DNA from 4 places in the Micromonospora sp. NBRC 110037 genome. Region 3 is predicted to be linked to each of the others. Evidence: riboswitches for the same ligand, from Rfam matches in the RefSeq annotation. Region 3 holds a riboswitch; each other region holds the start of a gene.

Region 1 (7,548 bases), 390 kb from region 3:
CGCGCTGTTCGTCGCGGTGCAGCTCACCGTGGACCTGGCTCTCGGCGTGGGCGCCGGGCGGTTCGCCCGCCGCTGGGGCGACAGCCGCTGGTCGCGGCGGGTCGACCGGCTCTGCGCTGTCGCCTTCGTCGCGCTCGGTGTCCGGCTGGCCGCCGGCTGACGCTTGCTCGACTCCAGCTCGCCGAGATGGCGGCATCAGGAGGGCTCCGACCCCGCCACCTCGGCGAGCTGGTGAGGATCACGCTCCGGCGCCCGGGGCGGGGCGGCGGGCCGCTCGCGGTCCAGGTGCAGGCGCAGCAGCACCCAGCCCAGCGACACACCGCCGATGAACACGTACGCGGGCTGCGTGCCGAACGTGTCCCAGCAGGTGTGCAGCGTGACGGCGGCGGCGAAGGTGAGCAGGAACGCCGCCAGTCTCCGGCCGCCGGGCGCGGCGGCGAACGTGAACAACGCGGCGGCGGTCAGCCCGGTCCAGGCCAGGTGCGCGGCGGGCGCGGTGAGACCGCGAACCAGCAGCGTCCGCTCGACGGCGCCGAGGTTGCCCTCCGACCCGACGAACGCGGCGAACGCGTACCCCATGGTCTCCAGCGCGGCGAACCCGGCGCCGGAGGCCACGCCGATCACCAGGCCCTGCGCCGGTGACCGGTGCCGCCGCCACAGCAGCAGGATGCCGGCCGGCACGATCAGCTTCGCGGTCTCCTCGGCCAGGCCGACGAGCGCCATCGGCAGGACGCCGAGGCGGTGCAGCGTGCCGTACTCCAGCCAGCCGGCGGCGACCACGCCGACCACGCCGCCGAGAAGCGCGGCGACGCCGACGACGGAGCCGGGGACCGGGCGGCGGGCCGGCCGCCCCTGGGCGAAGGCCAGGAACGTGGCGGGCGCGACGCACGCGCCGAGCACGATCAGCGCCGGTACGAACGTGACGGTGCCGGTGCCGGACAGTGTCTCCAGCACCAGCAGGTGAAGCCCGACGCCGACGAGCAGGACCGCCACCCACGCCCAGCGGCGTCCGGTATTCCCCATACGCCGAGTATCGCGCCCGGCGGCGAGCGCCGGCATCGGGGGTAGGCACTGTGGACAGTGAGATCCATGCGACACGCCCGACACGACATCTGGTGTTGCCCAACCGCCCCCACCGCCATATATGGTGGTGCCGCAGCTGGTTCGGCCGAGCCCTCCGGGGCGGGGCCGAGGCAAGAGGGAACCCGGTGGAAATCCGGGACTGCCCCGCAGCGGTGAGTGGGAACGACAGCCGTCAACAGCACTGGGCCACCGGCCTGGGAAGCGACGGCCGGTAGGCGACCGGCGACCCCGGTCGGGCCCGCGAGTCCGAAGACCTGCCAGCGCGCCGTGCGCCTCCGCGTACGGCGGCCGGAGGTCGCGCGGGACGACCGACGCCAGCAGCCGGGCCGGCCGCGCCGTGCCCGTTGGCGTCTCCCGCCGTCTCCAGACGGTGACAGCGAGGAGAGGTCATGACTGTCGTGCAGGAAAGCCCGCCGGCCACCGGCGGCGGGTCCGAGGCCCGCCGGCCGGCGATGCGGGTACGCAAACGGGACGGCGACACCGAGCCGGTGGACGTCGGCAAGATCGTCCGGGCGGTCGAACGCTGGGTCGCCGACCTGGACGAGGTGGACCCGCTGCGGGTGGCCACCAAGACGATCAGCGGGCTCTACGACGGGGCGACCACCGCCGAGCTGGACCGGCTGTCGATCCAGACCGCGGCGGAGCTGATCGGCGAGGAGCCGCAGTACTCGAAGCTGGCGGCAAGGCTGCTGGCCGCGTACGTGGACAAGGAGGTCCGCGGTCAGGGCGTGGCGAGCTTCAGCCAGTCGATCGCGTACGCGCACGGGCTGGGGCTGATCGGCGACGAGACGGCCGCGTTCGTCGCCCGGCACGCGCGCAAGCTCGACGACGCCGTGGACCCGGACGGCGACAGGCGGTTCGAGTACTTCGGACTGCGCACTGTCGCGGACCGCTACCTGCTGCGGCACCCGCAGTCGCGGCTGGTGGTGGAGACGCCGCAGTACTGGCTGCTGCGGGTGGCCTGCGGACTGTCCCGCACCCCGGGCGAGGCGGTCGGCTTCTACCGGCTGATGTCCAGCCTGGCCTATCTGCCCAGCTCCCCCACGCTGTTCAACTCCGGCACCCGGCACACCCAGATGTCGTCGTGCTTCCTGGTCGACTCGCCGCGCGACGAGCTTGACTCGATCTACGAGCGCTACCACCAGGTGGCGAAGCTGTCGAAGTTCTCCGGCGGCATCGGCATCGCCTGGTCGCGGGTGCGCGGCCGGGGCGCGCTGATCCGGGGCACGAACGGCCGGTCCAACGGCATCGTGCCGTTCCTCAAGACGCTCGACGCCGGGGTGGCCGCGGTCAACCAGGGCGGCCGGCGCAAGGGCGCGGCCTGCGTCTACCTGGAGCCGTGGCACCCGGACGTGGAGGAGTTCCTGGAGCTGCGGGACAACACCGGCGAGGAGTCCCGGCGTACGCACAACCTCAACCTGGCCAACTGGATCCCGGACGAGTTCATGCGCCGGGTCGAGGCCGACGGCGAGTGGTCGCTCGTCGATCCGTCGGACGCCCCGGAGCTGCCCGACCTGTACGGGGAGGCGTTCGACGCCGCGTACCGGGCGGCCGAGAAGAACGCGGTCCGCACGGTACGGGCCCGGGACCTGTACGGGCGGATGATGCGCACGCTCGCACAGACCGGCAACGGCTGGATGACGTTCAAGGACGCCGCGAACCGGCTGTCCAACCAGACCGGTGAGCCGGGCAACGTGATCCACCTGTCCAACCTGTGCACCGAGATCCTGGAGGTGAACGACGACGCCGAGACGGCGGTGTGCAACCTCGGCTCGGTGAACCTCGGCGCCCACGTCACCGCCGACGGGGTGGACTGGGAGCGGCTGCGCGCCACGGTCCGCACCGCTGTGGTGTTCCTCGACCGGGTGATCGACATCAACTACTACCCGGCCGAGCAGGCGGCGGCGTCGAACCCGCGCTGGCGGCCGGTCGGGCTCGGCCTGATGGGGTTGCAGGACGCGTTTTTCACGCTGCGCCTGCCGTTCGACTCCGCCGAGGCGAAGGAGCTGTCCACCCGGGTGCAGGAGGAGATCCTGCTGACCGCGCTGGAGACCTCCGCCGGGCTGGCCGAGCAGTTCGGGCCGCATCCGGCGTACCCGCAGACCCGGGCCGCGAAGGGTGACCTGCACCCGGACCTGTGGGGCGCGGAGCCGGCGCAGGCCGGACGGTGGGCGGCGCTGCGTGAGCGGATCGCCGCAGGCGGGCTGCGCAACTCGCTGCTGGTGGCGATCGCGCCGACCGCCACCATCGCCTCCATCGCCGGCTGCTACGAGTGCGTGGAGCCGCAGGTGTCCAACCTGTTCAAGCGCGAGACGATGTCCGGGGAGTTCCTCCAGGTCAACACGTACCTGGTGCGGGAGCTGAAGGCCCGCGGACTGTGGACGCCGCAGGTCCGCGACCGGATCAAGCGGGCCGAGGGCTCGGTGCAGGACATCACCGAACTGCCCGCGCCGGTGCGGGAGCTGTTCCGCACCGCCTGGGAGCTGCCGCAGCGGGCGCTGATCGACCTGGCCGCCGCGCGGGCGCCGTTCGTCGACCAGTCCCAGTCGCTGAACCTGTTCCTGAGCGCGCCGACCATCGGCAAGCTGTCCTCGATGTACCTGTACGCCTGGAAGGCCGGGCTGAAGACCACCTACTACCTGCGTTCCCGTCCCGCCACCCGCATCCAGCAGGCCACCGTCGCCCCGGTGCCCGCCCCGGTGCCCGGCGTGGTCTCCGCCGTGAGCGACGACGAGGCGCTGGCCTGTTCCCTGGAGAACCCCGAGAGCTGCGAGGCATGCCAGTGACCACCACCGCACCGACCCGGCACATGCTGCTCGACCCCGGCATGGACCTGACCCTGCGGCCGATGCGCTACCCGCGCTTCTTCGACCGGTTCAAGGACGCGATCAAGAACACCTGGACGGTCGAGGAGGTGGACCTGCACTCGGACCTCGCCGACCTGGCGAAGCTGTCCCCCGCCGAACGGCACCTGGTGTCGCGGCTGGTGGCGTTCTTCGCCACCGGCGACACGATCGTCGCCAACAACCTGGTGCTCAACCTCTACCAGCACGTCAACTCGCCCGAGGGCCGGCTCTACCTGTCCCGGCAGCTGTTCGAGGAGGCGGTGCACGTCCAGTTCTACCTGAACCTGCTCGACACGTACGTGCCGGACGAGAAGGAACGGTTCGCCGCGTTCGCCGCGGTGGAGAACATCCCGTCGATCGCCCGCAAGGCCGAGTTCTGCTTCCGGTGGATCGACTCGATCTTCGAGCTGCGCGAGCTGCGGACCCGCGACGACCGGCGGGCGTTCCTGCTCAACCTGATCTGCTTCGCCGCGTGCATCGAGGGCCTGTTCTTCTACGGCGCGTTCGCCTACGTCTACTTCCTGCGCTCCCGGGGCCTGCTCAACGGGCTGGCCTCCGGCACCAACTGGGTGTTCCGGGACGAGTCGATGCACATGGCGTTCGCCTTCGACGTGGTGGAGACCGTACGCGCCGAGGAACCGGACCTGTTCGACGCCGAGATGGAGAAGCAGGTGAAGGAGATGCTGGCCGAGGCGGTGGAGTGCGAGGTGAGCTTCGCCGCGGACCTGCTGGGCCAGGGCGTGCCGGGGATGTCGCTGGCGGACATGCGCGAGTACCTCCAGCACGTGGCCGACCGGCGCCTGGCGGTGCTCGGCATCGCCCCGATGTACGGCAGCGCCAACCCGTTCGCGTTCATGGAGTTGCAGGACGTGCAGGAGCTGTCCAACTTCTTCGAGCGTCGGGTGTCGGCGTACCAGGTCGGCGTGACCGGCAGCGTCACGTTCGACGACGACTTCTGACCGCCGCCCCCGCCCCGGCCGTCACGGCCGGGGCGGGGCCGGGCTCTCGCCGGGCAGCGCCGCCGCCCGCACCCGCCCGATCAACGCCACCACGGCGAGCGCCAGCACGGCCACCACCACGAACGCGGTACGCAGGTCCAGCGCGCCGGCGAGAAGGCCGATCACCGGCGCCGCGAGCAGCGCGCCCGGCCACTGGCCCATCGCCACCACGGAGACGCCCTCGCCGGACGTGAGGCCCGGCTGCTCACCGGCGAAGCCGAGCACCGTCGGGGTCACGCACGCCAGGCCGAACCCGAGCAGTCCGAACCCGGCCATCACCGCCGCCGGATGGGGGTACGCCACCGGCAGCGCCACGCCGGCTGTCGCGACCAGCGCGGACAGCCGGACGAAGCGGATCCGCCCGACCCGGCCGGCCAGCCGGTCGCCGAACAGCCGGGCGACGGTCGCGGCCAGCGAGAGACAGGTGTACGTGGCCGCGGCGAGCACCGCCGTGGCGCCGGCCACCTCGGTCGCGTACAGCGCGCTCCACTGGGCGCCGGCCATCTCGATGAACGAGGCGAGGAAGGCGATCACCGCGAGCAGCAGCAGTTGCGGGGTGAACCGGTCACGCAGCCGGCGCCGCGCCTCGCCGTCCTTGGTCTCCTGGCGGGGCGTGTCGGGCAGCCAGCGGTGCGTGGCGATCAGCAGCGCGCCCAGCAGGACACTGGTGACGGCCATCTGCGCCGACGGCGACATCCCGATCGCCGCGGCCCCGGTGCCGCAGAGGCCGCCGACCAGCATGCCGATGCTGAAGCCCGCGTGGAACGTGGACAGGATGGGCCGCCCGTACCGCTTCTGCACCTCGACCGACTGGGCGTTCATCGGCGTGGCCAGCAGGTTCGCCGCGAAGCCCCAGACCGCGAGCCCGCCGACCAGCGCCACCACAGTGGTGGACGCGGCCAGCAGCGGCGCGTTGAGCAGGATCAGCGCGGCCCCGGCCAGCGCCAGCCGGCGGGTGTTGATGCGGCTGATCAGCACCGCCACCACGACCAGGGAGACCAGCTCCCCCGCGTTCGTGGCGATGTTCGCCAGGCCCCAGCCGGTGTTGCCGACCCCTACCGCGTCCCGCACCTCCGGCACGCGGGCCGACCACCCGCCGATGGCCAGGCCCATGATGACGAAGAGCAGCGCCACCGACCAGCGGGCCCGTACGGCCGAGCGGGGCACCGGCGGCGCGGGCTGCTCCGTCGTGTGCTGGTTCGTCGAGGTGTCCGTCATGGTCGTCGTACCTCTCTGGGATCGGTCCGTCGGAACTCCTACCCGATCGCGTGGTCGAGGAAGCACGCACCGTCAGGAAGGCGTACCCGTTCCGGTGTGGTGCCGGGGTCGGTGACGAGCGCCGAGACCACCGCGACGTAGTCGTCGATCAGCCCGCGTACCAGGTCGTCGCCGAAGACACCCCGGTTGCGGATCACCACGCCGCCGGCCCGGTCGTCGTCCACCACGACGATCGGTGAACCCCGCTTGACCCAGACGGGCAGACACTCGGGCGGCACGTCGGCGGCGACCACCGGCGGCGGGGTGCCGGGCGCGGCCCGGGCGGTGATGTCGACCGGCTCCACCCGCAGATCCGGGCAGTGCAGCACCGGCGACGCCGACGCGGCGGACTGGAACCAGGCGTCGAACAGGTGGTTGTCCGGCCAGGGGCGGATCGCCGCGAAGCCGGGACGGACCGCCCGGGCCAGCCGGTGGTACGCGGTGGCGTGCGCGACGGCCCCGGCCAGCGAGGCGTGCGCGACGTCGACCACAGCGCTCATCGGCGCGTCCGGCGCGACGTCGACCGGCAGGTAGACGTTGTTGGTGAACTGCCCGACGAGCTGCCGGGACAGCGGGCTCTCCCGGCCCAGCGTGGTGGTGCCCAGCACCACCCGGGACCGGCCGGCCCGCCGCGACAGCAGCACCAGGTACGCGGCGAGCAGCAGCACGTACGGGCTGGTGCGGGCCCGCCGTGCGGCCGGGCGCAGCCGCGCGGTGATCTCGGGCGGGAACGCGAAGCGGGTGGCCACCTCGGCGCTGAGCGCGACGTCCGGCGCCGGCGGCGACGCCGGGAAGAGCTGGTACGGCTCCACCGGCCGCAGCCGGTCCCGCCAGTACGCGGCCCGGGCGGCGGCGTCGACGCCGTTGCCGGACTGCTCCGCCTCCTGGAGCGCGGCGAGCGCGGCCGGGTCCACGCCCAGCGGCGGCTGCGGGTCGGCCGCGCCGAGCCGGGCCGCGTACGCGTGGCACAGGTCCTCCACCACGACGCGGCACGACCAGCCGTCGGAGACCATGTGGAAGAAGCAGAGCGCGAGCACGTGCTCGGTCGCGGAGAGCCGGACCAGCGCGGCCCGCCACAGCGGCGCCCGGCCGGGGTCGAACGCGTCGTTGCGGTGCGCGTACGCGATCTGCTCGACGCGGGCCTGCTGCTCGGCCGGCGGCAGTCCGGACAGGTCGACGTACTCCAGCGGCGACTCCACGTGCGGCAGGATCCGCACCTCGGGCTGCACGCCGATGCGGTCGAACCGCATCCGCAGCGCGTCGTGCCGGTCCACCACGTCCTGCATCGCCTGCCGCAGCACGTCGACCCGCAGCGTGCCGCGCAACCGGCGGAACTCCACCACCACGAGCCGTGAGGCGCCGGG
Region 2 (6,829 bases), on a different contig from region 3:
AGCCCGCGCTTCGTGCCCTGATCAGCCGCGCACGCGGCGCTCGCGACCGGCCGAGTAGAGGAACGACTCGCCGCCACGGACGTCCCCGGCCAGCGCCGGGCCGACCAGGATGACCGCTGCCTGTCGCAGACCGGCCTGCTCGACCCGGCCGCCGATGTCGGCCAGCGTGCCGCGCAGGATGAGCTCCTGCGGCTGCGACACCCGGTGCACCACGACTATGGGGCAGTCGTGGCCGTAGTAGCCGGCCAGTTCGGCGGCCAGCTCGCGGGTACGCGTGACCGCCAGGTGCAGGGCGAGCGTCGCGCCGGTCGCGGCGAACGCGGCGAGCTTCTCTCCCGACGGCATGACCGTGGACCGGGCCTGCGCGCGGGTGAGCACGACCGACTGGGCCAGCTCCGGGACGGTCAGCTCGGCGCCGACGGCGGCGGCAGCAGCCGCATAGGCCGGCACGCCGGGCGTGACGTCCCACGGGACCCGGGCGGCGTCGAGCCGGCGTGCCTGCTCGTGCACCGCCGAGTACAGCGACGGGTCACCGGAGCACAGCCGTACGACCTCGGACCCGTCGGCGTGTGCCTGGACCAGGTGCGTGGTGATCTGGTCCAGGTCGAGGTGCTGGGTGTCGATCAGCCGGGCGTCGTCACGGCAGTGCTCCAGCACCTCGGCGTCGAGGTACGTGCCCGGGTACAGGCACACGTCGGCGGACTCGAGCAGGCGTACCGCGCGGAGGGTGAGCAGGTCGGCGGCGCCGGGCCCGGCCCCGACGAAATGGACGGTCATGAATCTCCCTTGACGATGGACCACTGGCTGACTGCCCGTGCGGGCGTCCAGCCGGTGAAGCCGCCGAGCGGTTCGGCGCGTTCGACGTGCAGGCGGACGAGTTCACCGCCGCGCCGGCTGTGCTGCTTCAGCAGCACCGCCTCGGTCTCGGCGGTGACACCGTGCACGACGAGCCGTCCACCGGCGCCGAGCGCATCCCAGCAGGTGTCCAGCACGCCGGGGACGGTGGCCCCGCCGCCGACGAACACCGCGTCGGGACGGTCCAGGCCGGACAGGGCCCCGGGCGCCGAACCCTCGACCAGACACAGACCCGGCACGCCGAGGGCAGCGGCGTTGCGGTGCACCAGCGCGGCCCGGTCGGAGCGGGGCTCCACCGCGATCGTCCGTGCCGTCGGCCAGGCCCGCATCCACTCCACACCGATCGAGCCGCTGCCGGCGCCGACGTCCCACAGCAGCTGACCGGGCGCGGGCGCGAGCCGGGCCAGGGCACTGGCCCGCAGGTCACGTTTGGTGATCTGCCCGCCGTGCTCGAACGCGTCGTCGGGCAACACGCCGCCCGAGGCCCAGCCCGGACCGGCACCGCGAGCTTCGACAGCGAGAACGTTCAACCGCGGCACGTCGTTCAGGTCCCACCCGGCCGCGGTGGTCGCGGTACACGACTCACCGGCGGCACCGAGGTCACCGAGCACGACCAGCCTGGACTGCCCCCAACCGAGCCCGGTCAGCACCGCGGCCACGGCCGCGGGTGTCGTCTCGTCGCTGGACAGCACGAGCAGCCGGCGCCCGGCCGAGAGCGCAGGCACGATCAGCCGTAGGTCCCGGCCGACCAGGCTGACCGTGGTGACGGACTCGGCCGGCCATCCGAGACGTGCTCGGGCGAGGGCTACCGAGGAGACCCCGGGCACGATCGTCACGCGCTCCGGGCCCAGGACGTCCAGCAGCGTCGTGCCGATACCCGACACGAGCGGGTCGCCGGAGGCCAGCACGACAACCGGCCCTCGCGCGGAGGCGAGCACACCTGGCAGATTGTCCCGCAGCGGCGACGGCCACGCCACGCGCTGCTGGCCGTCGACGGGCGGCACCGCCTCGAGGTGCCGCCGCCCGCCGAGCAGCGTCGCGGCCGCCCGCACCAGCGCCCGGGACGGCTCCGGCAGACCCACCCACCCGTCAGCCCCGATCCCCACCACGGTCACCCGCTCCTCCATGGAGATGCACCCTAGCCGCCCACCGGCCCTTGCCCCGGCCACCGGGGCGTCTATGGTGATGCACAGGTTCGAGGTGCCCCACGACCGTGGTCGCGGGGAGAATCTGGGAAGCCGGTGAGAATCCGGCACAGGGCCCGCTGCGGTGATCCAGGCATTGACCTGGGAAGTCCGAAGACCGGCCTCGATCCGATCCACGGCGCATGCCGCGTCGTGGACCGCCATGGCAGATCGAGCGGGAGCCCTACATGCCAGCGCAGTACCCCTTTTGTGCCGTCGTCGGCGCCGACGACATGACTCTCGCCCTCACCCTGGTCGCGATCGATCCGCTCATCGGCGGTGTCCTGATCCGCGGGGAGAAGGGCACTGCCAAGACCACTACCGTGCGCGGCCTCGCCGAGGTGCTCCCGGCGGTACGGGTCTATGCGGGCGACCGGTTCTCCATCGACCCGGACGATCCCTCGGCGGTCTGCCCCGACGGGCCGTTCGACGTGCCCACGCCCGTCGTCGAACGGCCGGTACGCCTCGTCGAACTACCCGTCGGAGCCGGCGACGACCGGGTGACCGGATCGCTGAAGCTCGATGCCGCGCTGCGAGACGGCGTCGTCGCGTTCGAGCCTGGCCTGCTGGCCCGGGCCCATCGTGGCCTGCTGTACGTCGACGAGGTCAACCTGCTGCCGGACCACCTGGTCGACCTGCTGCTCGACGCCGCGGCGACCGGCCGGGTCAGCGTCGAACGCGACGGTGTCTCGGTCGAGCATGCCTCCCGGTTCGTGTTGATCGGCACGATGAACCCGGAGGAGGGCGAACTGCGCCCGCAGCTGCTCGACCGGTTCGGCCTGACGGTCGAGGTCGCCGCCCCGCGTGACCCCGTCCTGCGGGTGCAGGCGGTCCGCCGCCGGCTCGCATTCGACGCCGACCCGGAGGGCTTCGCCACACGCTGGGCCGGCGAGCAGGAAGCCCTGCGCACCCGGCTGGCCGCCGCCCGGCGCTCGCTGGCCGGTGTCGTGCTCGACGACGAGACGCTGACCAGGATCGCCGAGCTGTGCGCCGCGTTCGACGTGGACGGCCTGCGTGCGGACCTCGTCACCGCTCGCGCCGCCGCGGCGCACGCGGCCTGGCGGGGACGTACGCGAGTGACACTCGAGGACATCCGCATCGCCGCCCGTCTCGCGCTGCCGCACCGCCGCCGCCGCAACCCCTTCGACGAGCCCGGCCTGGACCAGGACCGCCTGGACGACCTACTCGGCCACAACGACCCCGACCCCGGACCCGACGGTCCCGGCGGCGGTCTGCCCGACGACACCGGGCACGACGGATCGGCCGGGGACGTGCCCGGCTCTCCCGGCGAGAGCCCGCCCGTACCGGAGCCCGAACGGCAGGCCGCCACATCGATGGCATCCGCGGGCGAGCCCGCACGTGCCCGCTTGCTGGTCGTGAAAGGAACCGGCGACGGTCAGGCCGGCCGGCGGTCCCGGGCACGAACACCGCAGGGCCGTGTCGCCGGGCAGCGGCGGCGCACGTCCGGCGACGGCCGGCTGCACCTGCCGGGCACCATCACCGCGGCGGCGCCGCATCAGCATTCCCGGGGTGGCTTGACCGGCGGTCGCGGCCTCGCGCTCGTGCCCGGCGACCTGCGCCGGGCCGAGACCGTCGGGCGCGAGTCGAACCTCGTGCTGCTGTGCGTGGACGCGTCCGGTTCGATGGCGGCCCGCCGCCGCATGGAGCAGGTCAAGACCGCTGTGCTGTCGCTGCTGCTGGACGCCTACCGCCGCCGGGACAAGGTCGCACTGGTGACGTTCCGCCGGCACACCGCCGAGGTCGTCCTGCCACCGACCGGCTCGGTCGACGTCGCCTCCCGCCGCCTGGCCGACCTACCGGCCGGTGGCCGGACCCCGCTCGCGGAGGGCCTGGAACGCAGTGGGGAGGTGCTGCGCCGGGAGGCGCTGCGCGACCCGTCCCGCCGGCCCCTGCTCGTCGTGGTGACCGACGGCCGCGCCACCTCCGGCCCGGACCCGCTGGGTCGTGCCCACCGCGCCGCCGCCGCGCTCGCCACCAGCGGTGTCCAGGTCGTCGTCGTGGACTGCGAGACCGGACGATTCCGGCTCGGCCTCGCCGCCCGGCTTGCCACTCATCTGAGGGCCGAGCACGTGCCGCTCGGTGAAGTGACCGCCGACGGGCTCACCGGGGTCGTTCGCACGGCGACCGCTCCGCGGGCGGGGGTGGCCTGATGCCGCAGGGTAAGCCGCTCACCGTCCCGGACGACGGCAGCACCACCCGCCAGCGGCGCAACCGGCCGCTGCTGATGGTCCACACCGGAAACGGCAAGGGCAAGTCGACCGCCGCCTTCGGTATGGCGATGCGCGCTTGGAACCAGGGCTGGGACATCGGGGTGTTCCAGTTCGTGAAGTCGGCCAAGTGGCGCATCGGGGAGCAGACCGTCCTGGAGAGGCTCGGGCTGCTGCACGAGCAGACCGGCGAAGGCGGGCCAGTCGAGTGGCACAAAATGGGCTCCGGATGGTCCTGGAGCCGTAAGAGCGGCACCGAGGCGGACCACGCCGCGGACGCCGCCGAGGGCTGGGCGGAGGTGAAGCGCCGTATCCAGGCGGAACGGCACCAGCTCTACATCCTGGACGAGTTCACCTATCCGATGCAGTGGGGCTGGGTCGACGTCGGCGACGTCGTGGAGACACTGGTCCACCGTCCCGGCCGTCAGCACGTGATCGTCACCGGGCGCCGGGCCGACCACCGGCTGATCGAGGCAGCCGATCTGGTGACCGAGATGCAGCACGTCAAGCACCCGATGGACGTCGGCCAGAAGGGCCAACGAGGCATCGAATGGTGAGCCTTCCGCGGCTGATCGTCGCGGCGCCGGCCTCCGGCCACGGCAAGACCACGGTCGCGACCGGGCTCATGGCCGCGCTGGCCGCGCGCGGGCACACCGTGTCGGGGCACAAGGTGGGGCCCGACTACATCGACCCCGGCTACCACGCGCTGGCCACCGGACGCCCCGGCCGCAACCTCGACCCGCACCTGACCGACCCCTCACTCGTGATCCCGCTGCTGCTGCACGGCGCACGCGACGCGGACATCGCCATCGTCGAAGGGGTCATGGGCCTGTTCGACGGCCGCATCGGCGGCGACGGTTTCGCCTCTACCGCGCACCTCGCGGCCCTGACCGCCACCCCGATCCTGCTGGTCGTGGACGTCTCGCACACCTCGCGCAGCGTAGGGGCCGTCGTGCACGGAATGGGCACGTTCGAGGCCGGCGTCACCGTCGCGGGTGTCGTGCTCAACAAAGCCGGGTCCGCCCGCCACGCCGCCGAGGCGGCCCGGGCGGTGGAATCCACCGGCGTACCGGTGCTCGGGATCCTGCACCGCGACCAGGGTGTCAGCGCCCCGTCGCGCCACCTCGGGCTCGTGCCGGCAGCCGAACGTGAGGAGGCCGCCGCCGCCCTGGACGTGCTGGCCGAGCAGATCGCCCGCCACGTGGACCTCGATGCGGTGCTGCAGGTGGCACGCACCGCACCCGATCTGGACGCCCAGCCATGGGATCCCGCCGCGCACGTCCGGCGGCTGGGCGCCGGATCACCGGTGGTTGCGGTCGCGGCCGGGCGTGCCTTCACCTTCCGGTACGCCGAGACGACCGAGCTGCTGCAGGCGGCGGGCTGCACCGTCGTTCCGTTCGACCCGGCCCGCGACCAGCGGCTTCCCGCCGGGACACGCGGGTTGTACCTCGGTGGGGGGTTCCCCGAGGTACACGCGTCCACGCTGAGCGCCAACACGACGCTGCGCCACGAACTGCGCCAGGCCGTCCTCGACGGCGTCCCCACCGTCGCCGAGTGCGCCGGCCTGCTGTATCTGTGCCGCTCCGTCGACGGCCATCCCATGGTCGGGGCGCTCGACGCCGAAGCAGTCATGACGCCGCGCCTCACCCTCGCGTACCACCGTGCCGGACTCGGCTCGGACCAGCTGCTCGGCGAGCGGGGAACCGCTGCCACCGGCCACGAATTCCACCGCACCACCGTCACACCCGGTCACGGCGAGCACCCCGCCTGGCGCATCGAGGGCCGCAATGCCGGATTCGCCTCCCCCAGCCTCAGCGCGTCCTATCTGCACGTGCATTGGGCTGGGCACCCGCATCTGGCCCAGTCGTTCACCGAGGCCGTACACCGGACGGCTGTCTCCTCAGCACGTTAGGAATCACCGTCACATGCAGCTGAACCTTACCGGCCGTAGCGTGCTCGTCCTCGACGGGAGCGCACCCGCCGCCGTCACGGTCAGTGCGCTGCTGCACAAGCGGGCCCTGGTCACCGTCGCCGCGCCGGCCGTGTGCGCCGCGCTGGAGGACCTCGCCCTCCGCGGGCGCCTGACCTGGGTCACCACCCCGGTCGACGAGAGCCGGTTCGACGTCGTGCTGCGTACCGTCGCACCCTCGGAGGCCGGGTCGGCGGCAGCGGTCCGAACGGCCGGACACGTCACGCTGGTCGGCGCCGGCCCGGGCGATCCGGGGCTGGTCACCGTCGCCGGACGCGCGGCCGTCAAGCAGGCCGACGTGATCCTCACCGACCGGCTCGCCCCGTGGGAGGCCCTGAAGTGGGCGCGCCCGGACGCCGAGATCATCGACGTCACCAAGATCCCGTACGGGCGGAGCACGAGCCAGGAACAGATCAACGCGCTGCTCGTCGAGCACGCCCGCGCCGGACGGCACGTTGTGCGGTTCAAGGGCGGCGACTCGTACGTCTTCGGCCGCGGCTTCGAGGAAGTCACCGCGTGCGCCGAAGCCGGCGTCCCCACCACCGTGATACCCGGCGTGACCTCCAGCATCGCGGCCCCGGAGCTGGCCGGCA
Region 3 (7,548 bases):
CGGCAACGCGCTGTGGATGGGTACGCACGTGGCCAGCGGCACCGCGCGCGCGGTGGTGATGCGCACCGGCCGCGACAGCACCTTCGGAGCGGTGTCCCGCCGGGTCGCCTCCCGCCCCGCCAGCACCGGCTTCCAGCGCGGGCTGACCCGCTTCGGGCTGCTGCTCGTGCGGATCATGGTGGTCCTGCTGGTCGGCATCTTCGTCGCCAATCTGCTGCTGCACCGCCCGGTCATCGACTCCCTGCTGTTCTCGCTCGCCCTCGCCGTCGGGCTGACCCCGCAGATGCTGCCGGCGATCGTCGCGGTCAGCCTCTCCGCCGGCGCCCGTGCGATGGCCGCGCACCGGGTCATCGTCAAGCGCCTCGAGGTCATCGAGGACTTCGGCGCCATGACCGTGCTGCTGACCGACAAGACCGGCACCCTCACCGCCGGCACGGTCACCCTCACCGGCTGCCTCTCGGTCGACGGTGAGCCGGACGCCGAGGTGGCCCGGCTCGCGAGGCTCAACGCCGGCCTCCAGCGTGGATTTCCCAACCCTGTCGACACGGCGATCATGAGGGGGCAACCACCCGCCGACCCGGGCACCCGCATCGCCGAGGCGCCCTACGACTTCACCCGCCAGCGCCTGTCCCTGCTGGTGCGCGACGGAGACGAACCGATCCTGGTCACCAAGGGTGCGCTACGCGCGGTGCTCGACGTGTGCGCCACCGCACGCACCGCCGCGGGCACGGTACCGCTGGACGAGGTACGCGAGCGGGTCCTGCGACGGTTCGCCGCGCTCAGCGACCAGGGCGACCGGGTGCTGGGCCTCGCCGTGCGAGCCATGCCCGGCGCCACCGCCGTCGCCGTCGCCGACGAACGGGAGATGACGCTGGTCGGGCTGCTCGCCTTCCAGGACCCACCCCGCGCAGACGCCGCCGCCGCCATCCGCCGGCTCGCTGACATGGGCGTCACGGTCCGACTGGTCACCGGCGACAACCGGCACGCCGCCCGGCACGTCGCCGCCAGCGTCGACCTCGCCGGCGAACCGCTCGTCGGCGCCGACCTCGCCGCCTGCCCCGACGACCAGTTGCCGGAGCGGATCACCGACGTCACCGTGTTCGCCGAGGTGGACCCGCTGCAGAAGGAACGCATCCTGACCGCGCTGCGCCAACGCGGCGACGTCGTCGGGTTTCTCGGCGACGGCATCAACGACGCTCCCGCGCTGCACGCCGCCGACGTCGGCATCTCCGTCGACACCGCTGTCGACGTCGCCAAACAGGCCGCGGCGATCGTGCTGCTCGACAAGAACCTCGACGTGATAGCCGACGGCATCCGCCTCGGCCGCCGCACGTTCACCAACACCTTGAAGTACATCCGGGTCAACACCAGCGCGTCCTTCGGCAACGTCGTCAGCATGAGCATCGCCGCGCTCCTGCTGCCCTTCCTGCCGCTGCTGCCCCGTCAGGTCCTGCTGCTCAACTTCCTCTCCGACATCCCCTACACCACCCTGTCCACCGACTACGCCGATGCCGAGCAGATCCAGCATCCGCGTACCGTCGACGTCCGGACCATCCGCAGGTTCATGCTGGTGTACGGCTCGATCAGCATCGCCGTGGACCTCCTCGTACTCGGCGCCCTGCGCTGGTGGTGGCACGTGTCGACCGACGTCTTCCGCGCCGCCTGGTTCGTCCAGTTCACCGCCACCGAGATCATCGCGCTGCTGGTGCTGCGCTCCAATCGGAGTTTCCTGCGCAGCCGCCCCTCCGCCGCGCTCGCCGGCACCGGACTGTTGCTCATCACGGTCACCGTCGCGCTGCCCTTCAGCCCACTGTCCGCGCCACTCGGACTCGCCGCGCTCCCGCCGGTGGTGCTGGCGGCCCTCGCCGCGGTCACCCTGGTCAACGTCGCCGCCAACGAGACCGCCAAGCACGTCGTCCCGCCGGACCCGACCGCTGCACGGCGGGTGCCCCGCCCGTGACGGTCTCGCATCCATCGGTGATCGCCTATTGACAAACAATATTAACAATTGGACCCTGCTGAGAGAGCGCTCTCCCGTCCCTGTCTCCAGCGAGGTGTCGCCATGCGTCTTCGAAGAAAGCTGCTCGCCGCCGCGTCCGCACTGCTCGCCGGGCTCGCGGGCACCGTCGTCGCCACGCCCGCCCACGCGGTCGGACCGGCGTTGCTACCCGTCACCGTCACTAACACCACCGGTCGCACCGACCCGGTCTACCTCTACGTCATCGGCGTCCAGCTCTCCTCCGGCCGGCTCGGCTACGTCACCGCCGGTGGCGCCTTCGTGCCGTGGAGCGGCGGGCAGATCCCGCCGTCGCCCGCGCCGGACGTCTCCATACCGGGCCCCGGCAACGGCGGTAGCACCACGATCCAGTTCCCCCGGGGCTTCTCCGGCCGGGCCTACTTCGCCCTCGGGCAGAAGCTGAAGTTCTTCCTCACCCCGGACGGGCTGGTGCAGCCCGCGCCCTGGGCGGCCGGTGACGCGAACCGCGACATCCTCTTCGACTGGAGCGAGTTCACCTACAACGACTCCGGGCTGTGGCTCAACAGCTCCCAGGTCGACATGTTCGCGATCCCGCACGCGGTCACGGTGACCGGCGCCAACGGCGTCACCAAGCGCACCGGCGACGTGGTGGCCAACGGACGCAACGCGGTCATCGACGGCATCCGGGCGCAGCCGGGCTGGGCCAACACCGTCCACACCCGCTCCGACGGGACCGTGCTGCGCGTCCTGGCTCCGGGGAAGGCGGCCGGGGCCGGCCTGCTGAGCACCACCTATCTGGACTCCTACATCGCCTCCGCGTGGAACGCGTACACCACGAAGACGCTGACCGTGGCGCCCTTCGCCGACCAGCCGGCCATCCGGTACTACGGCCGTACCTCGGGCAACACCATGACCTTCACAAACGGCAGCGGCCAGGTGGTCGCCTCCTTCAACCGGCCCTCCTCGGCCAGCGTCTGGGGATGCGACGGCGACCTGCCCGCGCCGAACGACCAGGTGGTCGGCCCGATCTCGCGCACGCTCTGCGCCGCCCTCAACCGAGGCACGCTCGGCACCATCGACACCCAGCCCAGCACGAACGCCGCCGACTTCTACCGCAGCAACCCCACCAACCAGTACGCCCGCCTGATCCACGCCAACATGACCGACGGCCGGGCGTACGCGTTCGCCTTCGACGACGTCGGCGGATTCGAGTCACTGGTGCACGACGGCGACCCCCGTTCGGCCGGACTGATCCTCAGCCCGTTCACCGGCGGTGGGGGCGGCAACCCGGCCACCGGGGTGCCCGTGGTCAGCAACTGGAGCAACAAGTGCATCGACGTGCCGAGCTCCAACTTCGTCGACCGCGCGCCGCTGCAGATGTGGAACTGCAACAACACCAACGCGCAGAAGTGGACGTTCAGCGGCACGGCGCTGAAGAGCCAGAACAACAAGTGCATGGACGTCGACGCCGGGTCCACCGCCAACGGGGCGGTGGTGCAGCTCTACACCTGCAACGGCACCGGCGCCCAGCAGTTCACCCTGAACTCGGCCGGGGACCTGGTCAACCTTCAGGCCAACAAGTGCGTCGACATCAAGGACCGGAACGGCAACGACGGCGCGAGGCTCCAGCTCTGGGACTGCACGGGCACGGCCGGCCAGAAGTGGCGCAAGGGCTGACCGGCCCTGCGACGGGGGGCGGGGGCGACCGCGAGTCGCTCCCGCCACCCGCCGCGACGGCTCGCCGTCCCGCAGGACGGACGCGCCGACCACGTCGGCTTACCGCCCCATACGATGGACAACGGTGCTGGTTCGCCGTGCCCGTGAAGGGTGTGGCGTCGTAAGAGGGAACCCGGTGTGAGTCCGGGACTGCCCCGCAGCGGTGAGTGGGAACGACAGCCGTCATCGAAGCACTGGACCGTGAGGTCTGGGAAGCGACGGCCAGTAGGTGACCGGGTGGATCCGGTCGCGCCCGCGAGTCCGAAGACCTGCCCGCACCGCGCGCACCGTCCGGTGTGCGCCGCCGACGGTCGCTCGGGACGGCCGGTGCGGAAGCCGGTACGCCGTCTGTACCCCTTCCCTCCCCGCCTCGATCGGCCTCGTGTGCTTCGAGGGAAGGGATCTCCATGAGTACCGCATTCGGTCAGAGCACCGTGCTGGGCTATCCGCGTATCGGGGGCAACCGGCAACTCAAGAGGGCCGTCGAGGCCTACTGGGCGGGCCGGATCGACGCCGAGGAGTTGGCGGCGACCTCTGCCGCGCTACGGGCGAAGGTGTGGCGGACGCTGCGCGACGCGCGCCTGGACGCGATCCCGTCCAACACGTTCTCCTACTACGACCACGTGCTGGACACGGCCGTCGCCGTCGGCGCGATCCCGCGCCGGTTCGCCCGTCTCGGCCTCGGCGACCTCGGCACCTATTTCGCCATGGCCCGGGGCGTCGATGCCGAGCCGGCGCTCGAACTGACGAAGTGGTTCGACACCAACTACCACTATCTGGTTCCCGAGATCGGCTCCGACACCACCTTCGCGGCGAATCCCGACAAGGCGCTGCGCGAGTACCGCGAGGCCCGCGAGCTGGGAATCGACAGCCGGCCGGTGCTGGTCGGGCCGGCGACATTCCTGCTGCTGGCCAAGCCCACCGAGGCCCGCGGCGAACCGTTCGACCGGCTGACCGACCTGGTCGACGTGTACGCCGGCATCCTGCGATCCCTTGCCGCGGCGGGCGTGCGATGGGTGCAGCTGGACGAACCCGCCTACGTCGCCGACCGGAGCGCCGCCGAGATCGACGCGCTGCGGGAGGCGTACACCCGGCTCGGCGCGGTGGAACAGCGGCCGGCGATCTTCGTCGCCACCTATTTCGGCGAGCTCGGTGACGCGCTGCCCGCCCTGCTCGACACGCCGGTCGAAGCGGTCGGCGTGGATCTGGTTGCCGGGCCCGGCAACCTGCGGCGGCTGGCCGGTGCGGGACCGCTGCGCGGCAAGACGATCGTGGCCGGCCTCGTCGACGGCCGCAACGTCTGGCGTACCGACCTGCGGGCCGCCGTGGCGGCCGGTGCCGCCGTCACCGCCCTCGCCGACCACGTCGCCGTGTCCACCTCGTGCTCGCTGCTGCACGTGCCGGAGGACCTGTCCGCCGAGACCGCTCTCGACCCGGCGCTGCGTCAGCGGCTCGCCTTCGCCCGGCAGAAGGTCGATGAGGTCGTCCGGCTCGGCCGCGCGCTGCGCAACGGCACCACGTCCCTGCCCGAGCCGCTGCCGCCCACCCCTGCCGCCTGGCGCGACGACACCGTACGCGGTCGGCTCGCCGCGCTGCGCGCCACGGATCGGCAGCGCGGCGCGTACCCGGAGCGTGCGGCGGCACAGCAGGCCCGGCTGAACCTGCCGCCCCTGCCGACCACGACCATCGGATCGTTCCCGCAGACCGACGAGCTGCGCCGCGCGCGTGCCGAGCACCGGGCCGGGCGTCTCGACGACGCCGCCTACACGCAGCGGATGCGCGCCGAGGTCGAGCACGTCGTCCGGCTCCAGGAGCGGCTGGGCCTGGACGTGCTCGTGCACGGCGAGCCGGAACGAAACGACATGGTCCAGTACTTCGGCGAGCAGCTGGACGGGTTCGCCGCCACCGAACACGGCTGGGTCCAGTCCTACGGCTCCCGATGCGTGCGTCCGCCCGTCATCTACGGCGACGTGGCACGCAGGGCGCCGATGACCGTCAACTGGTCCACCTACGCGCAGTCGCTGACCGACCGGCCGGTCAAGGGCATGCTCACCGGCCCGGTCACGATCCTGGCCTGGTCGTTCGTCCGCAGCGACCAGCCACTGGCAGACACTGCGGACCAGGTCGCGCTCGCCCTGCGCGACGAGTGCCGTGATCTCGAGGCAGCCGGTATCCGGGTCATCCAGGTCGACGAGCCGGCGCTGCGTGAGACGCTGCCACTGCGCAGGGCGGACCAGAAGGCGTACCTGGACTGGGCAGTCGGGGCGTTCCGCCTGGCCACCTGCGGAGTCGCCGACGACACCCAGATCCACACCCACCTGTGCTACTCGGAGTTCGGGGAGGTGATCACGGCCATCGACGCCCTCGACGCCGACGTCACGAGCATCGAGGCATCCCGCTCCCGGATGGAGGTCCTCGACGACCTCGCCGCGATCGGATACCGCCGGGGTGTGGGGCCCGGCGTCTGGGACATCCACTCACCCCGGGTGCCGTCCCACGACGAGGTCGTCGGCGCGCTGCGCCGGGCCGTGGCCGCGGTGCCGGCCGAGCGGCTGTGGGTGAACCCCGACTGCGGCCTCAAGACGCGCGGCTATCCCGAGGTCGAGGCGTCCCTCCAGCACCTGGTCGCCGCCGCGGCCGAGCTGCGCGGACGCTGAGCCGCCGGCCGGGCGGAACGCCGCGCCGTTCCGCCCGGCCCGGGCCCGGTTCAGCCCTTGACAGGCCGTGCCCGGAGCGCCGAGGCTGCATGAAGTGATGTATGTCGATGTTACGGGGGCATGATGCGACGCAGGATCTTCGCGCTGGCTACAGCAGCCGCGGTCGTCGTCGGCGGGGCCATGACGATGGCGCTGCGGCCGGCCTACGCCGCGACGGCGTGCACGGTGGACTACACCATCACCCGGGAGTGGTCCAGCGGCTTCTGGGCCGAGCTCACCGTCACCAACCTGGGCGCTCCCGTCACCGACTGGTGGCTGCGGTTCCGGCAGGCGAACGGTCAGACGATCACCATGGGCCTCGACCGGCTGCCGGACGGATACACGCTGGGCAGCGGCGAGATGTATCCGATGACCATGCTCCGTCCGCCGGCGGGATCCACGCTGCCGACCGGCGCCTCGGTGACGGTGCGGTTCGGCGGCAACTACCAGGGTGCCGACCCCGAGCCGACCGACTGGGTGTTGAGCGGCCAGCCGTGCGACGGGGACGGCGCCGACCCGACCGGCTCGTCGCCGCCGCCGGCCTCGGGGAGCCCGCGGCCCAGCCCACTGCCGGGCGGGCCGTCGGTGGCGCTCACCTCGCCCCTGCCCAATGACTTCTTCGCCGCGCCGGGCGTCATCCCGATCCGTGCCGAGGCCACGGCGGCGCCCGGCCGGCGGATCGAGCGGGTCGAGTTCCGCGAGCGCGGCAGGCTGCTCGCCGTGGACACCACCGCGCCGTACGCGTTCGACTGGCGCGGCGTGGCGGCGAACAGCGGCACCCGCGTCACCGCCACCGCCTACGACAGCAGCGGCGCCCAGGCCACCGCCGAGGTCCGCGGCATCCGGGTGCTCCCGCCGCAGGCGCCCGGCGCCGCGCCTGCGCTGAAGGCGTTCGGCAACCGCATCCTCACGGTCACAGCCAGTCCGAGGCCGTACCGGCCCCGTGGAATCATCCGGTCGGCCGCGCCCGGCGAATGCGCATGGGGACCGATCCACTGGGACGGCCCGGTCGACGACGCGTCGGTAGGCGCGCTGCGGGCCCGCGGCGTCAACGCGGTACGGGTCGTGCTGAGCGACGCCTGCTACGCCTACACCGGCAGCCCTGCCGATCGGCAGAACCGCGTCGGCTACCTCGACGAGGCGGCCCGGTACGTCGAC
Region 4 (7,548 bases), on a different contig from region 3:
GGCGGTGGTGGCGGTGGCGGCGGCGAAGGCGGGCACACCGGCGACGACCTGCGTGTCGAACTCGCCGGCGAGCCGGTCGTGCAGGTACATGAACGAGCCGTAGAGCATCGGGTCGCCCTCGGCCAGCACGACCACGTCGCGGCCCGCACGAAGGTGGGCCCGCAGCCGCTCGGCGGCTTCGGCGTAGAAGTCGGCCATCGCCCCGGCGTACCCGCCCGGGTGCTCGGTGCTCTGGGTCGTCACCGGATAGACCAGCGCCTCCTCGATCACGTCGTCCGGGAACAGCCCGGCAGCGATGCGGCGCGCGTTGGACTGTTTGCCGACACCCTGGTGGTAGGCGATGACCTGGGCCGCGCCGATCAGCCGGGCGGCTTTGAGCGTGATCAGTTCGGGATCACCCGGGCCGACCCCGACGCCGGACAGCCGCCCGGTCACTCCGCCTCCCGGGCGAGGGCGTTGAGCGCGGAGGCGGCCATCGCCGAGCCGCCCCGGCGCCCGGTCACCACGAGATAGGGCACGTCGAGGCCGGGGGCGTCGGTGGCGAGGTCGATGAGCGCCTGCTTGGACTCGGCGGCGCCGATGAATCCCACCGGCGTACCGATGATCGCAGCTGGTCGTGGCGCGCCGTCGCGCAGCATCTCCAGCAGGTGGAACAGGGCCGTGGGGGCGTTGCCGAAGGCGACGACCGCGCCGGCGAGGTGGTCGGTCCACAGCGACACCGCCGCCGCCGACCGGGTCGTTGCCCACCGGTGGGCAAGCGCCGGGACCTCGGGTTCGTGCAGAAAGCAGCGGACCTCGTTGTCACGGGGCAGGCGGGCGCGGGTAACGCCGGCGGCGACCATGTGCGCGTCGGTCAGGATCGGCGCCCCCGCCTCCAGCGCCCCGCGGGCGGCGGCCACCAGGCCGGGGTGGATCACCAGGTTGCGGGTGAGGTCGGTCTGGCCGCATGCGTGGATCATCCGCACCGCGACCTTCTCGGCGTCGGCCGGCACACCCGAAAGATCGGCCTCGGCACGGATGGTGGCGAACGAGGCGTCGTAGATCGCCGCGCCGTCGGTGACGTAGTCGTAGCGGCGTGCCGGTGTGGTGAGACTCATGCGTTCTCCAGATCGGGGACGAGCAGGGTGCGGTACGGGGTGACGACGATCTCGCCGGCGCCGAGCGCGCGGATCTCCTCCAGCAGGGGAGCGTCCACTCGGCCGCCGGAAGCCGCGAGGTGCGCGGTGACGCGGCCGTCATCCTGAACGATCCTGCCCAGCGCGGGTGGAGGTGTGCTCACCCGGGTCCGCTCGGCACGGTCGAGTACGGTGCCCAGCAGCGCGGCGCCGGCGCCGGGCAGCTCGTCGACGTGCCAGGGTGAGTCAGGCCGGTCACCCGCGAGCCCGGCGAAGCGTACGGCGAGCCCGGTCAGCGCCGCGGCGGCCTCGTCCAGCCGGATGACTGGCCCCCACGCCGAGGTTCCGGCGCGTAGCTGCGCGGTGTCCGAGTCGAGCGCCACCAACCCCAGGTCCAAGTCACGGCTGACCAGATCACCGCGGCCGTCGTCAAGCACGAACAGGAACCGTCCGGTCAGCGCGGTGAGCCGGGGCTCGGCGCGCAGCCGTGCGTCGAGTCCGGCGACGACCGGGTGTAGATCGGCCCGGCCGCCACTGCGTCCGGTCAGCGGTGAGGCGAGGATGTTGCGGACCAGCTCGTGCGACGTGGACGGTACGAGCCCGGTCGCGATGACGTCGGCGACGACGGTCTCGGGCAGCCGCCCATCGTCGTGCTCGAGACCGCGCACCTGCAGGTTGGCGCGGCTGGTCAGGTGGACCGCGCCGTCGCCGTGCGCACGGGCCACCTCCACGAGTGCGCACAGCGCCGCAGTCGGCACGATCCCGCCGGGGACGCGCACCCGCACGAGCGCGCCGTCGTCGGCGATCCATGGGCGCAGCAGGCCGGGACACAGGTCGCGGCGGGTCCTCTCGGTCACGGCGACATGGTGCCAGAGCCCGTCCCCGGCGACACCGGCTGTCGGTGCTACCGTCGTGATGCCAGTCAAACTCAGCCATGAGCCAGGGAACCCGGTGCGAATCCGGGACTGACGCGCAGCGGTGAGGGTGACGGGCGGGGCACGACGCCACTGGACCCACGGTCTGGGAAGGCGCCCCGTCCGGTTGATCCCGAGTCCGAAGACCTGCTGGCCGCAGATCCGTCTGCGACACGTGCCCATCCAGGCCTCGCGCACAGGCCCCGGACGAAAGAAGACCCCGTGTCCCGATCGCACCGGATCACCGGCTCCTGACCCCGTGAGCGTCCTCGTTCACGTCGCGACCGCACTGACGGACGCCGCGTCGCCGGTGCTACGCGGGCAGGCCGAGGCAGCCGGCGCCCGACTGGCCTTCCTGCAAGCCGGCGAGCCGACGCTGACCCATGTGCTCGACCTGCTGCACGCCGAGGGCACCCGGGAGGTTCGCCTGGAACCGGTGTGCACCGACGACCTGACTTTCGCCCGTTCGTGGGTGGGACGCGTGGCCGGCCACTGGCACCGTCAGCAGATCGACCCGCCGGTCATCCGGTTCGGCGAGCGCGCGATCACCGGGCACGAGGCGCCACTCACCTCACCGGCCTGGGACACCCTGCCGCCGTACCGCCATCATCTACTGCTGTGCCGCGGCCCGCGCTGCAGTGCCCGCGGCGCGGACGAGACCTATCGCGCGATCGTGGGCGCGCTCGTCGAGCAGCAGCTCACCGACGCCGACGTCCTCATGGCCCAGACCGGCTGCCTGTTCCCGTGCAACCACGGACCAGTCGCCGTCGTGCACCCCGACGGCACCTGGTACGGGCCGGTGCGACCCGGCGACGCGGCACGCCTCGTCGGCGAGCACCTACGCGCCGGCCGTCCGGTCGGCGACCTGCGCCTCGGCTCCCGTGTCACCGAAGGAGAAACATGACACGTATCGCCCTGCTGTCCACCTCGGACACCGACCTGCTCTCGGCGCGGGCCAGCAACGCGGACTGGTCCTGGGCCAACCCTGCCCGGCTCACCGGCGAGCGCCGCGACACCCTGACCACCGAGGCCGAAGTGGTCGTTCTGCGGGTGCTCGGCTCGCCCGAGGACGTACGCGACCTCGCCGCGCTGATCCGCGGCACCGGCCGTCCCCTGGTCGTGCTCGGTGGGGAACGGACGCCGAACGCCGCGTTGATGGGGCTGTCGACCGTCCCGATCGGCGTCTGCGCCGAGGCGCACCGCTACCTCGCCGAGGGCGGCGCGGAGAACCTGCGCCAACTGCACGCCTTCCTGTCCGACACCGTGCTGCTGACCGGCGAAGGCTTCGAACCGCCGGCCGTGCTGCCCGAGTGGGGAGTCAGCCGGCAGCCGGCCCCGGACGCCCGGCCCCGCGTCGGAGTCCTGTACTACCGGGCCCACGAGGTGAGCGGCAACAACGCGTTCGCCCACGAACTCGCCGATGCCATCGACACCACCGGCGTGGCCGCCGGCGTACCGATCTACGTCTCGTCACTGCGGGCGGCGCCCGAGGAGTTGTACGCCGAACTCGCCACCCTGGACGCGATCGTCGTCACGGTCCTGGCCGCCGGCGGCGCCCGGCCCGCCACCGCGAGCGCCGGCGGCGACGACGAGTCCTGGGACGTCGAACGGCTGCGCGCCCTCGACATCCCCGTGCTGCAGGCTCTGGCGCTCACGTCCGGCAGAGCCGAGTGGGAGGCGTCCGACGAAGGCGTCACCCCGCTCGACTCCGCGACCCAGATCGCCATCCCCGAGTTCGACGGCCGCCTCATCACCGTCCCGTTCTCATTCAAGGAGGTCGACGCCGACGGCCTGCCCCGCTACGTGACCGACCCTGAGCGATGCACCCGCGTCGCGGGCATCGCCGTCAACCACGCCCGACTGCGGTATGTCCCGCCCGCCGAGCGCAAGGTGGCCCTCGTCCTGTCGGCCTACCCGACCAAGCACAGCCGCATCGGCAACGCCGTCGGCCTCGATACGCCCGTGTCGGCGATCCGATTGCTGCGCGCGATGCGAGATGCCGGCTACGACCTCGGCGCACCCGGCGCAATTCCCGGGCTCGACCCGCTGCTCCCGGTCGAGGGAGAGGATGCCGACACGACGGCCGGCAACGCGCTCATCCACGCTTTGATCGCCGCCGGTGGGCAGGACGAGGAGTGGCTCACGCAGGCTCAGCTCAGCGAGTCGCACGTGCGTATCAGCCGGGACGACTACCGGCGCTGGACTGCCGGATTGCCCGCCGCGCTGCGCGACGCCATGGCCGAGACCTGGGGCGAGGCTCCCGGCTCGCTTTTCGTCGACGACGACGGCGACATCGTGCTGGCCACCCTGCGCGCCGGTAACGTCGTCATCCTCATCCAGCCCCCGCGTGGCTTCGGCGAGAACCCGGTCGCGATCTACCACGACCCGGCCATGCCTCCGTCGCACCACTACCTGGCCGCGTACCGCTGGCTCGAACACGGCTTCGGCGCCGACGCGGTGGTGCACCTCGGCAAACACGGCTCGATGGAGTGGCTGCCGGGGAAGAACGCCGCGCTCTCAGCCGCCTGCGCCACGGACGCGGCAATCGGCAGCATGCCGTTGATCTATCCGTTCCTGGTCAACGATCCTGGCGAGGGTGCCCAAGCCAAGCGCCGCGCGCACGCCACCATCGTCGACCACCTGGTGCCGCCGATGGCACGCGCCGAAAGCTACGGCGACATCGCCAAGCTGGAGCAACTGCTCGACGAGCACGCCAACATCGCCGCGATGGACCCGGCAAAGCTGCCCGCGGTCCGCCAGCAGATCTGGACGCTGATGCAGTCCGCACAAATGCATCGCGACCTCGGCCTGGACGAACGGCCCGGCGACGAGGAGTTCGACGACTTCCTGCTGCACGTCGACGGCTGGCTGTGCGAGATCAAGGACGTACAGATCCGCGACGGATTGCACGTGCTCGGCCAGGCGCCGACCGGACAGGCACGCGTCAACCTGGTGCTCGCCGTGCTCCGCGCGACACAGGTCTGGGGCGGACAGAACCGGGCACTGCCCGGCCTGCGCGCCGCGCTGGGTCTTGCCGAGGACGCCCCGGCGGCCGACGTCGACGCCGTGGAAGCGCAGGCCCGTGCCCTGATCGAGGCGATGGAGAAGGCCAGCTGGCAGGCTGACGCGATCGACGCGCTGCACGACGACCCGGTGGTACGCGACGTCCTGCGCTTCGCCGCCGAGCAGGTCGTGCCGCGACTGGCCGCCACCACCGACGAACTGACCAACGTCCTGCACGCGCTCGACGGCGGTTTCGTCCCGGCCGGGCCCTCCGGCTCCCCGCTGCGCGGACTGGTCAACGTCCTGCCGACCGGCCGTAACTTCTACACCGTCGACCCGCGGGCCGTTCCGTCCCGTCTGGCCTGGGAAACGGGACAGGCGATGGCCGAGTCCCTCGTCGCCCGGCATTTCGCCGAAACCGGCGAGCATCCCCGATCGGTCGGCCTCTCCGTGTGGGGCACCTCCGCGATGCGCACCTCCGGCGATGACATCGCCGAGGTGCTGGCGCTGCTGGGCGTACGCCCCATCTGGGACACGGCCTCACGCCGGGTCAACGGCCTGGAGGTGATCGGCCTCGACGAACTCGGCCGGCCCCGCATCGACGTTACCGTGCGCATCTCGGGATTCTTCCGCGACGCCTTCCCGCACGTCATCGAACTCCTCGACGACGCCGTGCAGCTCGTCGCCGGGCTCGACGAACCCGATGAGCGCAACTACGTGCGGGCACACACCCGCCACGACCTCGCCGAGCACGGCGACCAGCGGCGGGCCACCACGCGGATCTTCGGTTCGAAGCCCGGATCGTACGGCGCCGGCATCCTCCAGGTCGTCGAGTCCGGCACCTGGCGCGACGACGCCGACCTGGCCGCCGTCTACACCGCCTGGGGCGGCTTCGCCTACGGCCGCGGCCTCGACGGCATCGCGGCAACCGACGACATGCGAACCAACTACCGGCGCATCGCCGTCGCCGCGAAGAACATCGACTCCCGCGAGCACGACATCGCCGACTCCGACGACTACTTCCAATACCACGGCGGCATGATCGCCACGGTCCGCGCGCTGACCGGCGCCGAACCCAGGGCGTACGTCGGTGACTCCACCACGCCCGACGCCGTACGCACCCGCAGCCTGCAGGAAGAGACCAACCGCGTCTTCCGCTCGCGGGTGGTCAACCCGCGCTGGATCGCGGCGATGCAGCGCCACGGCTACAAGGGAGCGTTCGAGCTCGCCGCCACCGTGGACTACCTCTACGGCTTCGACGCCACCGCCGGTGTCGTCCACGACTGGATGTACGAGTCACTGGCCCGCGAATACGTCCTCGACGAGACGAACCAGCAGTTCATGCGCCGCGCGAACCCCTGGGCACTGCGCGGCATCGTGGAACGGCTGAACGAGGCCGCCGACCGTGGACTGTGGGCCGAACCGGACGCCGAGGTCATGGCGGAGATGGCCCGCGTGTACCTCGAGGTCGAGGGAGACCTGGAGGATCAGGCGTGACACGGCGCCTCACCCTGGTCGGCCTCGGCCCGGGCGACCCCGAACTGGTCACGGCCCAGGCCGTCCGGGCACTCAACGAGGCCGACTACTTCCTCGTCGCCGACAAGACCGGACAGCACCCGGGCACGGCCGACCTCATCGCGATGCGCGAGGCGATCTGCGCCCGGCACGTCACCGGCGCCTGGCGGCTCGTGCACGTACCCGACCCGGAACGCGACCGTGCCGGCCCGGCCGACTACACCGGCGCGGTACGCGACTGGCACGAGGCACGGGCCGAGGCGTTCGAGCAGGCATTGCTGGACAACCCGGGAGACGCCGCAGTGCTCGTCTGGGGCGATCCGGCCCTGTACGACTCGGCGATCCGTGTGGCCGACCGCATCGCCGAACGCGCACGGGTCGACATCACCGTGGACGTCGTACCCGGCCTCAGCAGCATCCAACTGCTGGCGGCACACCACCGGCTCGTCCTCAACACAATCGGCGGCCCGATCACCATCACGACCGGCCGCCGCCTGCTCCACGACGCGGCGACACACGACAACCTCGTCGTCCTGCTCGACGGGGCATTGACCTGTCGCCAGCTCCCCGAACTGTCGGCCTGGCGGATCTGGTGGGGCGCGAACCTCGGCTCGTCCGACGAGCAACTGGTGGCCGGCAACCTTGACGAGGTCGCCGACCGAATCTGGTCCCGGCGGACGGCGGCGAAACAGAGCCGCGGCTGGGTCATGGACACGTATTTGTTGCGCCGGGCCGGCAGCCTCGAGCGGCGATCCTGAGAATCACATCCTTTGACCCACCGATGATCACCCAGCCGTGAACGCACTCCTGCGATCGTTGGCCGCAACCCGTTACTGTGCGTGCCGCTCTAACGCCTTGCGCCGAGCCTTCCTTCACTACAATCGCCGTTGTAGCGGCCGTGCTCCACGCGGAGTAAGTAGATCGCGTAGTGATCCGTTGATGATCGGATGTCGGCGACCGTTTCAGTACGGGCGCGTCTAATTGGTTGCGCCAGCCAACGT

The links. Region 3 has a riboswitch for cobalamin ahead of metE (5-methyltetrahydropteroyltriglutamate--homocysteine S-methyltransferase). Riboswitches for the same ligand answer to the same signal wherever they lie in the genome.
Region 1: linked by a shared signal. The riboswitch ahead of A4R25_RS04070 (ribonucleoside-diphosphate reductase subunit alpha) and the one ahead of metE (5-methyltetrahydropteroyltriglutamate--homocysteine S-methyltransferase) in region 3 are both predicted to bind cobalamin.
Region 2: linked by a shared signal. The riboswitch ahead of A4R25_RS29375 (magnesium chelatase subunit D family protein) and the one ahead of metE (5-methyltetrahydropteroyltriglutamate--homocysteine S-methyltransferase) in region 3 are both predicted to bind cobalamin.
Region 4: linked by a shared signal. The riboswitch ahead of A4R25_RS29405 (ferredoxin) and the one ahead of metE (5-methyltetrahydropteroyltriglutamate--homocysteine S-methyltransferase) in region 3 are both predicted to bind cobalamin.

The regions. Positions count from the first base shown of each region.
Region 1 covers NZ_BBVA01000002.1:1,128,227-1,135,774, reverse strand. Annotated here, with positions in the region: gene A4R25_RS04080 (LysE family translocator) at 1-160, shown strand, start outside; gene A4R25_RS04075 (PrsW family glutamic-type intramembrane protease) at 196-1,023, opposite strand; cobalamin riboswitch at 1,144-1,360, shown strand; gene A4R25_RS04070 (ribonucleoside-diphosphate reductase subunit alpha) at 1,473-3,869, shown strand; gene A4R25_RS04065 (ribonucleotide-diphosphate reductase subunit beta) at 3,860-4,888, shown strand; gene A4R25_RS04060 (MFS transporter) at 4,910-6,145, opposite strand; gene A4R25_RS04055 (condensation domain-containing protein) at 6,184-7,548, opposite strand, start outside.
Region 2 covers NZ_BBVA01000016.1:48,459-55,287, reverse strand. Annotated here, with positions in the region: gene A4R25_RS29390 (precorrin-2 C(20)-methyltransferase) at 1-21, shown strand, start outside; gene A4R25_RS29385 (cobalt-precorrin-4/precorrin-4 C(11)-methyltransferase) at 22-777, opposite strand; gene A4R25_RS29380 (bifunctional cobalt-precorrin-7 (C(5))-methyltransferase/cobalt-precorrin-6B (C(15))-methyltransferase) at 774-1,982, opposite strand; cobalamin riboswitch at 2,037-2,181, shown strand; gene A4R25_RS29375 (magnesium chelatase subunit D family protein) at 2,228-4,210, shown strand; gene cobO (cob(I)yrinic acid a,c-diamide adenosyltransferase) at 4,210-4,824, shown strand; gene A4R25_RS29365 (cobyrinate a,c-diamide synthase) at 4,818-6,179, shown strand; gene cobA (uroporphyrinogen-III C-methyltransferase) at 6,193-6,829, shown strand, end outside.
Region 3 covers NZ_BBVA01000002.1:734,664-742,211, forward strand. Annotated here, with positions in the region: gene mgtA (magnesium-translocating P-type ATPase) at 1-1,960, shown strand, start outside; gene A4R25_RS02575 (beta-1,3-glucanase family protein) at 2,063-3,655, shown strand; cobalamin riboswitch at 3,767-3,986, shown strand; gene metE (5-methyltetrahydropteroyltriglutamate--homocysteine S-methyltransferase) at 4,102-6,351, shown strand; gene A4R25_RS02585 (Ig-like domain-containing protein) at 6,472-7,548, shown strand, end outside.
Region 4 covers NZ_BBVA01000016.1:56,335-63,882, forward strand. Annotated here, with positions in the region: gene A4R25_RS29390 (precorrin-2 C(20)-methyltransferase) at 1-435, opposite strand, end outside; gene A4R25_RS29395 (precorrin-8X methylmutase) at 432-1,097, opposite strand; gene A4R25_RS29400 (sulfite reductase subunit beta) at 1,094-1,972, opposite strand; cobalamin riboswitch at 2,018-2,199, shown strand; gene A4R25_RS29405 (ferredoxin) at 2,289-2,933, shown strand; gene cobN (cobaltochelatase subunit CobN) at 2,930-6,529, shown strand; gene cobF (precorrin-6A synthase (deacetylating)) at 6,526-7,305, shown strand.